Regions from separate parts of the Staphylococcus saprophyticus subsp. saprophyticus ATCC 15305 genome, predicted to be linked through region 1. Evidence: riboswitches for the same ligand, from Rfam matches in the RefSeq annotation. Region 1 holds a riboswitch; each other region holds the start of a gene.
The links. Region 1 has a riboswitch for S-adenosylmethionine ahead of SSP_RS09375 (methionine ABC transporter ATP-binding protein). Riboswitches for the same ligand answer to the same signal wherever they lie in the genome.
Positions count from the first base shown of each region.

Region 1 (3,187 bases):
TTACCGTCATATAGATGGTTTCATATGTTGCAACCCAAACTTCTTCCCAGCTTACGTTTGGCATTGTAAACATTTCTCGGAGGATATCGCTTAATGAATTACCCATGTTTAACCACCTCCACAGATACATGTTGTGCCTCTAAATCATTTTTGAATTTTTCAAATTTTTCTGAATTTGCAACGGCAAATTGTATGATTAAAAATCCGATAGAACCGTCTTTTGTATGTTTAATATTAGCTTCCAAAATATTGACATCTAAATTGTGTGTCTTCGTTATGTATGACACTAATGGTTCCGTTGCGTTGTTCCCAGTAAAATTCAAACGCACAACGTAATCATTTTCATTAAGTGACACGAGTTCACTAATTGATTCGTCGAAGTCATCATTTAAGTCATCCTTCACAAAGCGTTTTGTCACATCGTGTTGTGGATTTTCGAATACACTTGAAACTTTGCCTTGTTCTATCACTTTACCATTTTCCATTACTGCAACTTCATCGCAAATACGTCTAATGACATGCATTTCATGTGTAATAATAACGATGGTTAAGTTTCTTTCTTCTTTTATTTTCAATAATAGTTCTAAGATTTCATCTGTTGTCTGTGGATCTAATGCACTTGTCGCTTCATCACATAATAATACAGATGGTTCGTTAGCTAATGCTCTCGCAATACCCACACGTTGTTTTTGCCCACCTGATAATTCTGAAGGATAAGCATCTTCTCTCCCTTTCAATCCGACCAATTCCACTAACTCAAGCGCACGTTGCTTGGCTTCTTGTCGTGAAATCCCTGCGATTTCTAATGGGAATGTAATATTGTTTAATACAGTACGTGACCATAATAAATTGAAATGTTGAAAAATCATACTCACTTTTTGACGTTTTTTTCTTAAGTCCGATTTTGATAGCTTACCTATAGTGTCACCATCTATAATAACGTCTCCTGATGTTGGTTGCTCAAGATGATTTAAAAGTCTTATTAATGTACTTTTCCCCGCACCTGAAAAACCAACAACACCAAAAATTGAGCCTGATTGAATACTTAAATCAACATGATCTACAGCAAGTACGTCCTGTTTTTTCGTTTTGTACCTTTTGACTATTTGATTTAACTCAATCATTCTGTTGCCTCCTCGTATTGCTTTGTTTCAATTAAATAAAAAATGCTTTCCCTATGTTCATTGAAGAATAGAGAAAGCAACGTTTGCTTCTCTCATCTTCTAAAGTTTCTATGAACTTTATGTGAATTGGCACCATTTCTGTTACAGACGGTTGCCGGGCTTCAAAGGGCACATCCCTCCACCTCTCGTGATAAGAGTTTCGTTATTTAATTATTTTTAATCCTACCATCGCACTAATGATTCGTCAATAATTATTTTAAATTTTCTAACAAATTAGGGACGGATTGAAATGCGTAAATTCTTTTTTGCTCTTCACCTTTTGACATCAACATCAACACAGGTACAGATTGTATTTCATGTTCCTGACTAAAATCTGGATGAAAATTCAAATCGATTTTAGTAATTGGTAATTTTAATATTTCATTAGCAATGTCTAACATTCTTTCAGAAACTTTACAGGTACCACATGTCGGTGTGTATCCAAATATAAGATATTTTTCCTGATTTATATGTTCATCTATATTGACGCGTTGTTGATTTGTTACCTTCATGTTAATAAACTTACCCTTTCAGCTATATAATCCAATTTCGCTTTAGCTACTTTTTCTTCATCCTTTACCGTAAACCCATGCTTTTCAAGCACTCTGGATAAATATCGTTTAGGACAACGTGCAACCTCACAATATTGTTTATCTATTCTTATATGTCTACTTTCACTTAAATATCGTTTAAACCATTTTCGAATTTTTTCACCTTCATCATCGGCATCGACAAGTATATACACTTGTTTATCGTATAATGTATCAATCATTTCATCAATTTTATCGACACCCATCGTACCATTAGTACAAATAATATCGATTGGTTGATCGATTACTTGTTTTACCCGCTTTTTGTCTGACTTTCCTTCTACAATAATTACTTGGTTTAGTATCGCCATGACATCCACCCTCTAAATGTTGATAGTAAATTTCTCTATTTAGTTCTTCACAATACTGAGTGACCATAAACATCCTTTACAGTTTTCTAATTTCATCTTATTATGGCAATCCATTTTTGTCAGCTAAATACACTTACCTACAACAAATGACTACGTCTGCATTTACAAAGTCTTAACAATTTTTTGATTAGTCTCATTTGAATATAGATAAAAAAAGGTAAAATAAAAACTCCAAGATAGTTATATCATGGAGTTCTATGTAATATTATTCACCAATCATTTCAGAATATTGTTCTGCTGACATTAATTCCTCTAATTGACTTTCGTCACTTAATTCAACTTTTACCATCCAAGCTTTTTCGTAAGGTGATTCATTTACGAATTCTGGACTGTCTTCTAGTTCTTCATTAGATTCTAAAACTTTACCTGATACTGGCGCATAAAGTTCTGAAACTGTTTTTACGGACTCAACACTACCAAACGTGTCGCCTTCATTAATTTCATCATCAACTTCTGGTAATTCAACGAATACGATATCGCCAAGTTCACCTTGTGCATATTCAGTGATACCAATTGTTACTGTATTACCTTCAACTTTTACCCACTCATGTTCTTTAGAATATTTTAATTCACTCGGTACTGCCACGAGAATCCCCTCCTAAATGTTTTTACATATTAATGATGCCATATGAATAGCATACAATCAACTATTTAATGGCATCTTTAAATTATTATAATGTTTTCGAAAAACACCGGTAAAGCGTTTTCATTATTTTGTCAAAATAATAGTCCAACGTAATTTAATCACCTTTATTATTTTATGACAACCAAGTTGCTTTATATTCGTCTTCTTTAAATCCAACAGTTACTTTGTCACCTGAAATCGCTAGCGGTCTTTTAACCAACATGCCATTGGCAGATAATAAATCTAACTTTTCATCATCTGTTAAATCTTTAAGTTTATCTTTTAAACCTAATTCACGATATTTAGCGCCATGCGTATTGAACAATTTATTAATATCGATATCAGTTACTTCTAGTATTTCTTTAAACTCATTTTTAGTTGGTGTATGCTGTACGATATCTATGGGTTCAAAACTCACACCGTAATCTTGTAAAAATT
Region 1 covers NC_007350.1:1,947,327-1,950,513, forward strand. Annotated here, with positions in the region: gene SSP_RS09370 (methionine ABC transporter permease) at 1-106, opposite strand, end outside; gene SSP_RS09375 (methionine ABC transporter ATP-binding protein) at 99-1,124, opposite strand; SAM riboswitch class I at 1,214-1,321, opposite strand; gene SSP_RS09380 (thioredoxin family protein) at 1,376-1,675, opposite strand; gene SSP_RS09385 (toprim domain-containing protein) at 1,672-2,064, opposite strand; gene gcvH (glycine cleavage system protein GcvH) at 2,330-2,710, opposite strand; gene SSP_RS09395 (arsenate reductase family protein) at 2,883-3,187, opposite strand, start outside.

Region 2 (3,187 bases), 890 kb from region 1:
TGCGTGTGAAGGTGCATTAGTAGCAGGCACACTTAAAATAAATAGAGCGGGTGTACCACTTACGATATTCTTAGGTGGCGTCAAAATGATGATTCCGAATATGGTCAGACATCCTATTATATTGTTACCTATTTTTACCAATGCGCTTATTACAGGTTTAGTTGGTGGGTTAATTGGTATTGGAGGTACAAAGGAATCAGCTGGTTTTGGTATTATCGGACTAGTTGGACCGATCAGTGCTTTTAGATTTATGGAACATTCAATAATATTGAATTTAGTTTTTGTGTTTATTGCATTTTTTGTCGTACCATTTGTTATGGGGTATTTAATTAATACGTTATATATGAAGATATTGAAAATATATGATAGAGAAATCTTCAAGTTCTTAGCGTAAGGTTACACAATTTGCTTAAAATGTGTGTCATATTTTGTAATAAAGCATAAGGTTGTCGTTACATAAAAAAATATAAAATGATTAAAAAAGGCCACCCATCAGTGGTCTTTTTTTAATTTAAACAAAAAAATTTGCAAGTTTTACTCCAAAATATAATTTTTTTGTCTTTTTGTTATTTTACAGTTATGTAACAAAAGTGTGATTTGTAATATTTCAGAATATATGATTTTCTTAAATGTAAATTTATTTAATCGCTTTATATCATATACTCATATAATATCCTTTTATCTATCAATAGTTATTTAGCATTACAAAATAAAACAAATATGTCGTAATGTTACAAAGTGGAATTTGATTTGTAACGTTTTGTTAAGTAAGTGTAATATAACTGAACGAAATTTATGGTATATTATTTGTGGCGAAAAGATAAGACATTAAATTTAAAAGATTTCAGCACATACGATAAATAATTTAACGAAAATATAATTTAACTTAAAAAGAAATTAATTGGAGGATTTTTTTATTATGAAGAAAACAATTTTAGCATCATCATTAGCAGTAGCATTAGGTGTAACAGGATATGCAGCAACAGCTGATCACAATCAAGCGCATGCATCAGAAGAAAATATCGACCAAGCGCATTTAGCTGACTTAGCTCAAAACAACCCAGAGCAATTAAATGAAAAACCATTACACGCTGGTGCGTATAACTATGATTTCGTATTAGGTGGAAACGAATATACTTTCACTTCTGATGGCCAAACTTGGTCATGGAATTATACAACTGCAGGTGCTCAAAGTGCATCTTCTAACACTATCCAAGATGTAACTGCTCAAGCAACTACACACACTAACGAAACTTCAGCTAACGAAGTTCGTACACAACAACAATCAAGTAACACTGAAGTAGCAGCTGTTGAAGCGCCTAAAGCTTCATCTAACACAAACGTTCAAACTGCACAAACAAGTACTTCAACTAAATCAACAACTACAACAACTACAACATCAACATCAAGTATTGATGCAATTGCTAATCAAATGGCAGAACGTACTGGTGTATCAGCTTCACAATGGAAAGGTGTTATCCAACGTGAAAGTGGCGGTAACGCAAATGCTGTTAATGCTTCATCAGGTGCATACGGATTATTCCAATTATTAGGCCATGGTGAACATGCAGGTATGTCAGTTCAAGATCAAATGGATAAAGCTGTTGAAGTTTATAATAACCAAGGTGCTGGAGCATGGGTTGCTTGGTAAGATTTAATTATATAGACAAAGAGTGACTCTTTAGAGTCGCTCTTTTTTTGCATTGACATGTTTGAATATTCTGATAAAATTAATAGTAATTTAAAAGCAAAACTTATCCAGAGAAGTTGAGGGAATTGGCCCTGTGAAGCTTCAGCAACAGACTTTGTAAAGAAGTACTGTGCTTCGTCCAACAAGTAATACTACTTGAAAGATAGGTGACATGTAAACTATATGCCACTTTCGTAGGTATATAGTTTTTTTATTAGGAGGACTTTGATGGTGATTTCGGATAGATTAGCACAAGTACCAGATAGTTATTTTGCAAAAACGATGGGGCAGCCTGTTGAACATGGGCCGTTACCTTTAATTAATATGGCGGTAGGTATACCAGATGGAGAAACACCAACAGGGATTATTGATTGTTTTACAGATGCATTGCGAGAGCCTAATAATCAAAAGTATGTAGCATTTCATGGTAAAGAGACTTTTAAACAAGCGATTGTAGATTTTTATCAAAGGCAATATGATGTCGTGTTAGATAAAGACGATGAAGTCTGTATTTTGTACGGAACTAAAAATGGTTTGGTAGCTTTACCATCTTGTATTGTTAATCCTGGTGAAAATGTACTACTACCAGATCCAGGTTATACAGATTATAAGGCGGGTGTCTTATTAGCTGATGCACATCCACAACCGCTCGTATTAGAACCACCATATTACTTGCCTCAATGGGATAAAGTGGATAGGGATATATTGAAAAATACGCGATTAGTCTATTTAACGTATCCAAATAATCCTACTGGATCAGTAGCTACACAAGCTGTATTTGATGAGGCTGTAGCGCAATTTAAAGGTACAAAGACTAAAATAGTTCATGATTTTGCGTACAGTGCATTTGGGTTTGATCATAAAAATCCGAGTATTTTACAAACAGAAGGTGCAAAAGATTTAGCGATTGAAGTATTTTCATTATCTAAAGGATATAATATGTCCGGTTTTAGAGTTGGATTTGCAGTAGGCAATAAAGATATGATTCAAGCGTTGAAAAAATATCACACACACACGCATGCGGGTATGTTTGGTGCGTTACAAGATGCAGCGACCTATGCATTGAATCACTATGATGATTTCTTGGACGAACAAAGTAATATTTTCAAACAACGTAGGGATACTTTTGAAGCGAAGTTAAAGGAAGAAAATATTCCATTTGAACCGATGAAAGGTGGTATATTCTTGTGGCTAAAAACGCCGCCAAATTTTGATGGGGAATCATTTGTTGACTATTTATTACAAGAGCAATCCATACTTGTTGCACCGGGTATTCCGTTTGGTGAACATGGTAAAAACTATGTGCGTATATCATTAGCGCTTGATGATGAGCAATTGAAAGTAGCTGCCGAGAGAATCCAATCTCTGAGACATCTGTATGAATAACATTAATTTTAAAGGGGATGCTAACATGACGCGTATAAAACTTTTTGGCGTTAGAAATGAGGATAAAGCTTTCATTGAAGCTTGGTCTAATAAGCATAAAGTAGAAGTCGA
Region 2 covers NC_007350.1:316,784-319,970, forward strand. Annotated here, with positions in the region: gene SSP_RS01420 (PTS transporter subunit IIC) at 1-394, shown strand, start outside; gene SSP_RS01425 (transglycosylase SLT domain-containing protein) at 920-1,651, shown strand; SAM riboswitch class I at 1,752-1,860, shown strand; gene SSP_RS01430 (aminotransferase class I/II-fold pyridoxal phosphate-dependent enzyme) at 1,919-3,076, shown strand; gene SSP_RS01435 (D-lactate dehydrogenase) at 3,102-3,187, shown strand, end outside.
Region 2: another riboswitch for S-adenosylmethionine. It lies ahead of SSP_RS01430 (aminotransferase class I/II-fold pyridoxal phosphate-dependent enzyme); the one in region 1 lies ahead of SSP_RS09375 (methionine ABC transporter ATP-binding protein).

Region 3 (3,187 bases), 840 kb from region 1:
ATGTTGTGATACTGGATAACACAGTAATCATTAAATATTTGTGCCACATGCCTTGTTCGATTGAAGTGCTTAATTTGAATTCTGCCTTTGTTTCAGAAAATGCTTGTGCAATTTTTTGTGCGCGTTCACTTTTACTTCCATCTAGTTCTCCAAAAAAGAGTTTATCAAAAGGGCTTGTTTGTATGATTTCTCCCATACTATCTAATGTTGTTTCTATCACACAATAGCCACCCATAACTTTGTCTTTACCAAAGATAGATTGTAATTGTGGAATATGTGCGACGCCGTTTAATAATGGAATGATGGCAGTATGACCATCGACAAATGGTTTCAAATCTGTCATGGCTTGCTCTAAATGATAGGATTTAGAAGAAAGTAAAATAACATCGAAAGGCGCTACGCGATCGTCTTTTGTAATGAGTTGAGGATTGAAATGATAATCTCCCTGCTCACTGTGGATGGCTAATCCATTTCTTTCTAAAAATGACTTGCGTTTGGGTCTTACTAAGAATGTCACGTTCTGTCCGCTTTCGGCTAATCTGCCTCCAAAATAGCCTCCGATACCGCCAGCACCTAATACTAATATACGCATTGAATACAACTCCTTATACGCTATGTGTGTTGATTTGTTAATTGATGTATATATACCACATTTGAGGGGCATATACGCATATGAAAATAATTTTCAAATAATTCAATAGATGTAGTTGGGACAGTATATTTTATTTTTAAATATATATTTGAAAACAATAAAATTTGTGCAATGTAATAAGTGTTCACTAATTAAAAACATGGAGGGGTTCCAATGTCGTTTAAAAATGATCATAAGTATCAGTGGAAAGATATGCAAGGGAAAGATTTTCTACTACCGTTTATTTATTTGATAGGTAATTTTTGTTTATCTATAGTCATCTTAACAATCATGATTGGAATCAATGAAACGCAAGGGAAAAATAACGCTAACTTTAATGCTAACTTTTCAGGTACGCCAGGCATATTAATGGAAATGATTGCCTTTATAATTATATTCGCGTTATGGATTTTATTCCATAGACATTCATTTAGACAATCGTGGAAACAGGGGCTACAAAATATTAAGCAACACTGGAAACTCATTGTCATTACATTTATCGTTATTATAGTGTTTAAAGAAATTTATCCATATTTAGTAAATGCATTCGCACCAGAACATTGGAAATTTGAAGAAACACAAAATGACAAAATGGTGGAGGAAATGTTTGCTACGCCTGTATCAACCATATTAGCTTTTTTCTCAATTGTAATTATTGCACCAATGACAGAAGAATTTTTATTTAGACATTTAATTATTGGCGAATTAGGAAAGAAATTAAATTTCTATGTTATGTCTGTTATTTCAATTATTGTGTTTGCATCTTTACATGTAACAGAAGCTAAATCTCCATTAGAAATTGTGATGTATCTTGCCATAGCAGTTGGTATTGTATATGTATATATGAAATCGCAGCGTAGTTTAGCTGTAGCCATTGCGTTACATGCTTTGAATAATTTATTAGCGTATATTTTCATGATTATCATGTAATTTACATAATTCTTAGTGATATACCTGTCTTCTTTGTGAAGGACAGGTATATTTTATCGTGTTAGTGTTTAGAATTTTCTAAAAACTCATTGACTAATCTTGAGCATAATGCTAGGATTAAACCACTAAACATAAATATGATTGACTCTTATCAAGAGTGGTGGAGGGATGTGCCCGATGAAACCCAGCAACCGTCGATTTTTCGAAATGGTGCTAAGTCACAAAAAGTTATTTAACTTTTGGAGATGAGAGAAAGTGCAAACTTTCTCTTGATTTATTAAGAGAAAGTTTTTTTATACATATAAGTACGTTGAAACAAATTTTTAAGGAGTGAAAGTATTATGAGAAAATGGTTTATTTTAGGATCATTGTTTGTGTTAACGATTATACTAGCAGCATGTGGTAAATCGAATGGTGAAAAAGAGGATAAGGAAATTACGATTGCTGCTTCGCCAGCGCCCCATGGCGTCGTACTTGAACATGCAAAAGAAGAAATGAAAAAGAAAGGCTATGATTTAAAAATAAAAACAGTTAATGATTATAAGGTTCCTAATAAATTATTAGATAAAGGAGATGTTGATGCGAATGCATTTCAACATACACCGTATCTTAAAGCAGAAAAGAAAGACCATAATTATAAAATAGAAGAAGCCGGGAAAGTGTTCACGACACCGATGGGCGTTTATAGTAAAAAATATAAAGACATTAAAGATATCCCTAAAGGTTCTACCATTTATGTATCAAACAATCCTGCTGAAGAAGGTCGTTTCTTGTCATTCTTTGTTGATAAAGGCTTAATCAAAATTAAAAAAGGTGTCAGTATTGAAGATGCTAAGTTTGATGACATTGTAGAAAATAAAAAAGATTTGAAATTTAATAACAAGCAAGGTGCGGAATTCTTACCTAAAACTTATAATAGTAAAGAAGGCGCAGCAGTGATAATGAATTCTAATTATGCGATTGATAATGGTCTAACACCACATAAAGATGCAATTGCTATAGAAGGAAAATCATCACCATTTGCGAATATTGTTGCCGTACAAGAAGGACATAAAAACGATAAAAAATTCAAAGAACTTATGAAAGTTTTACAATCTAAAGAGATGAAGAAATTTATAACTGATAAATATGGACAAGATGTTATTCCGTATGAAAAATAAATAATCATGTAATATATAGATTGAAGAGGAAGGTGATTCGATTATGTCTAAGCTAGGTATTATTGGTTTAGGAAAAGTGGGTACGCAAGTACTTACAGATGTACAGCAACTGAATTTGTTTTCAGAGATTATTTTAATTGATGATAGAGCGGACGTGGCAAGTGGTGAAGCACTTGACCATATTCACTCGCAAGGACTGATAAATACTGCACATATCAAGATTCGTAGCGGTGTCTATCAAGACTTAACGGATGCAGACTTTATCGTCATAGCTGCGAGTGAAGCAACCGATAAAAATAATGGTGACCGTACATTATTAGCGCAAGGAAATCACGACATCATTAAGGGCATAATGTCCCAAATAGCTGAAGTGACGCAAGAGGCGGTTGTGATTCTGATATCTAATCCTGTAGATTCTATGGTTTACTTTGCAAATCAAATAGATTACCCAGCCCATAAAATTATT
Region 3 covers NC_007350.1:275,248-278,434, forward strand. Annotated here, with positions in the region: gene panE (2-dehydropantoate 2-reductase) at 1-592, opposite strand, end outside; gene SSP_RS01205 (CPBP family intramembrane glutamic endopeptidase) at 806-1,561, shown strand; SAM riboswitch class I at 1,707-1,813, shown strand; gene SSP_RS01210 (MetQ/NlpA family ABC transporter substrate-binding protein) at 1,903-2,721, shown strand; gene SSP_RS01215 (L-lactate dehydrogenase) at 2,765-3,187, shown strand, end outside.
Region 3: another riboswitch for S-adenosylmethionine. It lies ahead of SSP_RS01210 (MetQ/NlpA family ABC transporter substrate-binding protein); the one in region 1 lies ahead of SSP_RS09375 (methionine ABC transporter ATP-binding protein).

Region 4 (3,187 bases), 940 kb from region 1:
AAGATACCGTTATTATTCCATCCATGCTCATCATCACCGATGAGTTTACGTGTAGGGTCAGCAGAAAGTGTTGTCTTTCCAGTACCTGATAAACCAAAGAATAGAGCTACGTCGCCTTTTTCGCCAACATTTGCTGAACAATGCATACTCATAATGTCGTCTTTAGGTAGTAAGTAGTTTATTACGGAGAAGATTCCTTTTTTCATTTCACCAGCATATTCAGTTCCACCTATTAGGATTACTTTATGTTTAAATGATGTGATAATGAAGGTTTCTGAATTTGTACCATCTATGGATGGGTCTGCTTTGAAGTGAGGTGCAGAAATAATAGTGAAGTTTGGTTTGATTTCTTGAGCTTCTTCATTTGTACTTGGACGGATGAACATGTTTTGAGCGAACAAATTATGCCAAGCCAATTCATTAACAACAGTGAGTTTTAACTGTGAATCTTCATCGCTACCTGCATAACCGTTAAAAACATAAAGCTCATCTTTCTTATCAAGATAGTTTAATACTTTATCATATAAATTTAGAAATTTTTCTTCTTCGATAGGTTGGTTTATGTTGCCCCAATCGATGTCATCTCTATAAGATGGCTCAGTGACAATAAACTTATCTTTTGGTGAACGACCAGTATATTTACCAGTTTTTGCATTGATGGCGCCTAATTCCGTTAGTTCGCCTTCATTATTTTCTAAAATTTTATTATACAACTGAGTTGTAGATAATTGAAATAATGAAGATTGCTTGTCTAAAATGCTTTCAATTTTGCTTGTATAAGTGTATGTATCTACCGCCATACTTGATCCCTCCACGCTATTTAGTTGATGTAAGCCTTTACAATTACAGAGTATAACATATATAGATTAATAGTCCACACCAATTTCAAAGGAATTTTAAATAAATATTAATAAATGTAAAATTGACATTATATGTTAGATTAGGTACTATATAAATTAACGGATTCTCTTATCCTGAGTGGCGGAGGGACATGGACCCAATGAAGCCCAGCAACCTCTTCTTAATTGAAGAAAGGTGCCAAACCGTTTGCAGACAAATAGCGTCTGAACGATAAGAGCGAATGGACGTATAAAGGGCCTTCTCTCTATTTACTATAGTGTAGAAGGCCTTTTTTAATGAGCTCAACAGAGAGAGAATTTTCGTAATTTAAAACTAAAGGAGCAAATTATGACATATAATAAAAGATTGTTTACTTCAGAATCTGTAACAGAAGGGCATCCGGACAAGATTGCTGATCAAGTATCGGATGCGATTTTAGATGAAATTTTAAAAGATGACCCAAATGCACGTGTGGCTTGTGAAACGACTGTAACCACAGGTATGGCTTTAATTTCAGGAGAAATTTCAACAACAACTTATGTTGATATACCAAAAGTAGTTAGAGAAACAATTAAAGAAATAGGTTACACACGTGCGAAATTCGGTTACGACAGCCAAACGATGGCTGTATTAACAGCAATTGACGAACAATCTCCTGACATCGCACAAGGTGTAGATACAGCTTTAGAATATCGCGACGAAGCTTCTGAAGCGGAAATTGAAGCTACGGGTGCAGGAGATCAAGGCTTGATGTTTGGTTATGCAACTAATGAAACAGATACGTATATGCCGTTACCCATTTTCTTATCACATCAGTTAGCTAAACGTTTATCTGACGTACGTAAAGATGAAATTTTAAAATACTTGCGTCCTGATGGAAAAGTTCAAGTGACAGTTGAATATGATGAACAAGATAAACCAGTTCGAATAGATACTATTGTTTTATCTACACAACATGCTGAAGATATTGAATTGGATCAAATTAAAGATGATATTAAAACACACGTTATTTATCCAACAGTGCCAGAGTCATTATTAGATGAACAGACGAAATTTTATATTAACCCAACTGGTAGATTTGTAATCGGCGGTCCTCAAGGAGATGCAGGACTAACAGGTCGTAAAATCATCGTGGACACATATGGTGGATATGCACGTCATGGTGGTGGATGCTTCAGTGGTAAGGATCCAACTAAAGTTGACCGCTCAGCTGCATATGCTGCACGTTATGTAGCTAAAAATATTGTTGCAGCTCAATTGGCTGAAAAATGTGAAGTACAATTAGCGTATGCGATTGGTGTTGCTGAACCGGTTTCAATTTCAATAGATACATTTGGTACTGGTAAAGTCAGTGAATATGAATTAGTAGAAGCTGTAAGAAAACATTTTGATTTAAGACCTGCCGGAATTATTAAAATGCTTGATTTAAAACATCCAATTTATAAACAAACAGCTGCATATGGTCATTTTGGACGTACTGATGTGCTATTACCATGGGAAAAATTAGATAAAGTTAACTTATTAAAAGATAGTGTCAAAGCTTAAACTGAGACAAAATGTTTAAATTTTAAACTTTACTATCGAATACGATGCGCATATCTATTATAATTAAGTTACTGAACACATAAAGGAGCGTTTTTGTTATGAATTCATTTGGACCAATAGAGATTGGTTTAATCGTGGCAATTGTCGTAGCAGTCATTTGTTTGATTTTATTTATTGTTGCTTTAAAAAGTAAGAAAAAAGCGCAAGAAAAAGTTGAAGCGCAATATAAATCAAGAGAGCAACAACTGAGCGATGAGCATGAAGAAGAGCTAGAAAAAGAAAGAATTGAAAATAAAAAAACGGTAACAAAACAAAAAGAAGAATATACGGCTGTGGTTAATTCTAAAGATAGAGAAATTGATGCATTAAAATTATTCTCTAAAAATCAAAGTGAATATGTAACTGATATGAGATTAATAGGTATTCGCGAACGACTTGTAAATGAGAAAAGAATTCGTCCAGAAGATATGCATATTATGGCAAATATTTTTTTACCAAGGAATGAGTTTGGTGATGTGCAACGTATCAGTCACTTAGTCCTAACACGTACAGGTTTATATATCATTGATTCACAATTGCTTAAAGGTCATGTGTATAATGGCGTAAGTGCTGCACAATTTAAAGAACAGCCGATGATGGAACAAGTATTTAATACATTAGATCTTGATGGTCAAGTTCCACAAACACTTGTCTTAGATCAAAATGAAGATAAAGATGCTTTATCATTTGTTAATTACACGACGCATTTAGATGAAATTGAAAGACTTGCTGGTGATATCCAAACAGAATTAAATTTAAAATT
Region 4 covers NC_007350.1:1,010,146-1,013,332, forward strand. Annotated here, with positions in the region: gene pckA (phosphoenolpyruvate carboxykinase (ATP)) at 1-800, opposite strand, end outside; SAM riboswitch class I at 967-1,078, shown strand; gene metK (methionine adenosyltransferase) at 1,189-2,385, shown strand; gene SSP_RS05030 (nuclease-related domain-containing protein) at 2,484-3,187, shown strand, end outside.
Region 4: another riboswitch for S-adenosylmethionine. It lies ahead of metK (methionine adenosyltransferase); the one in region 1 lies ahead of SSP_RS09375 (methionine ABC transporter ATP-binding protein).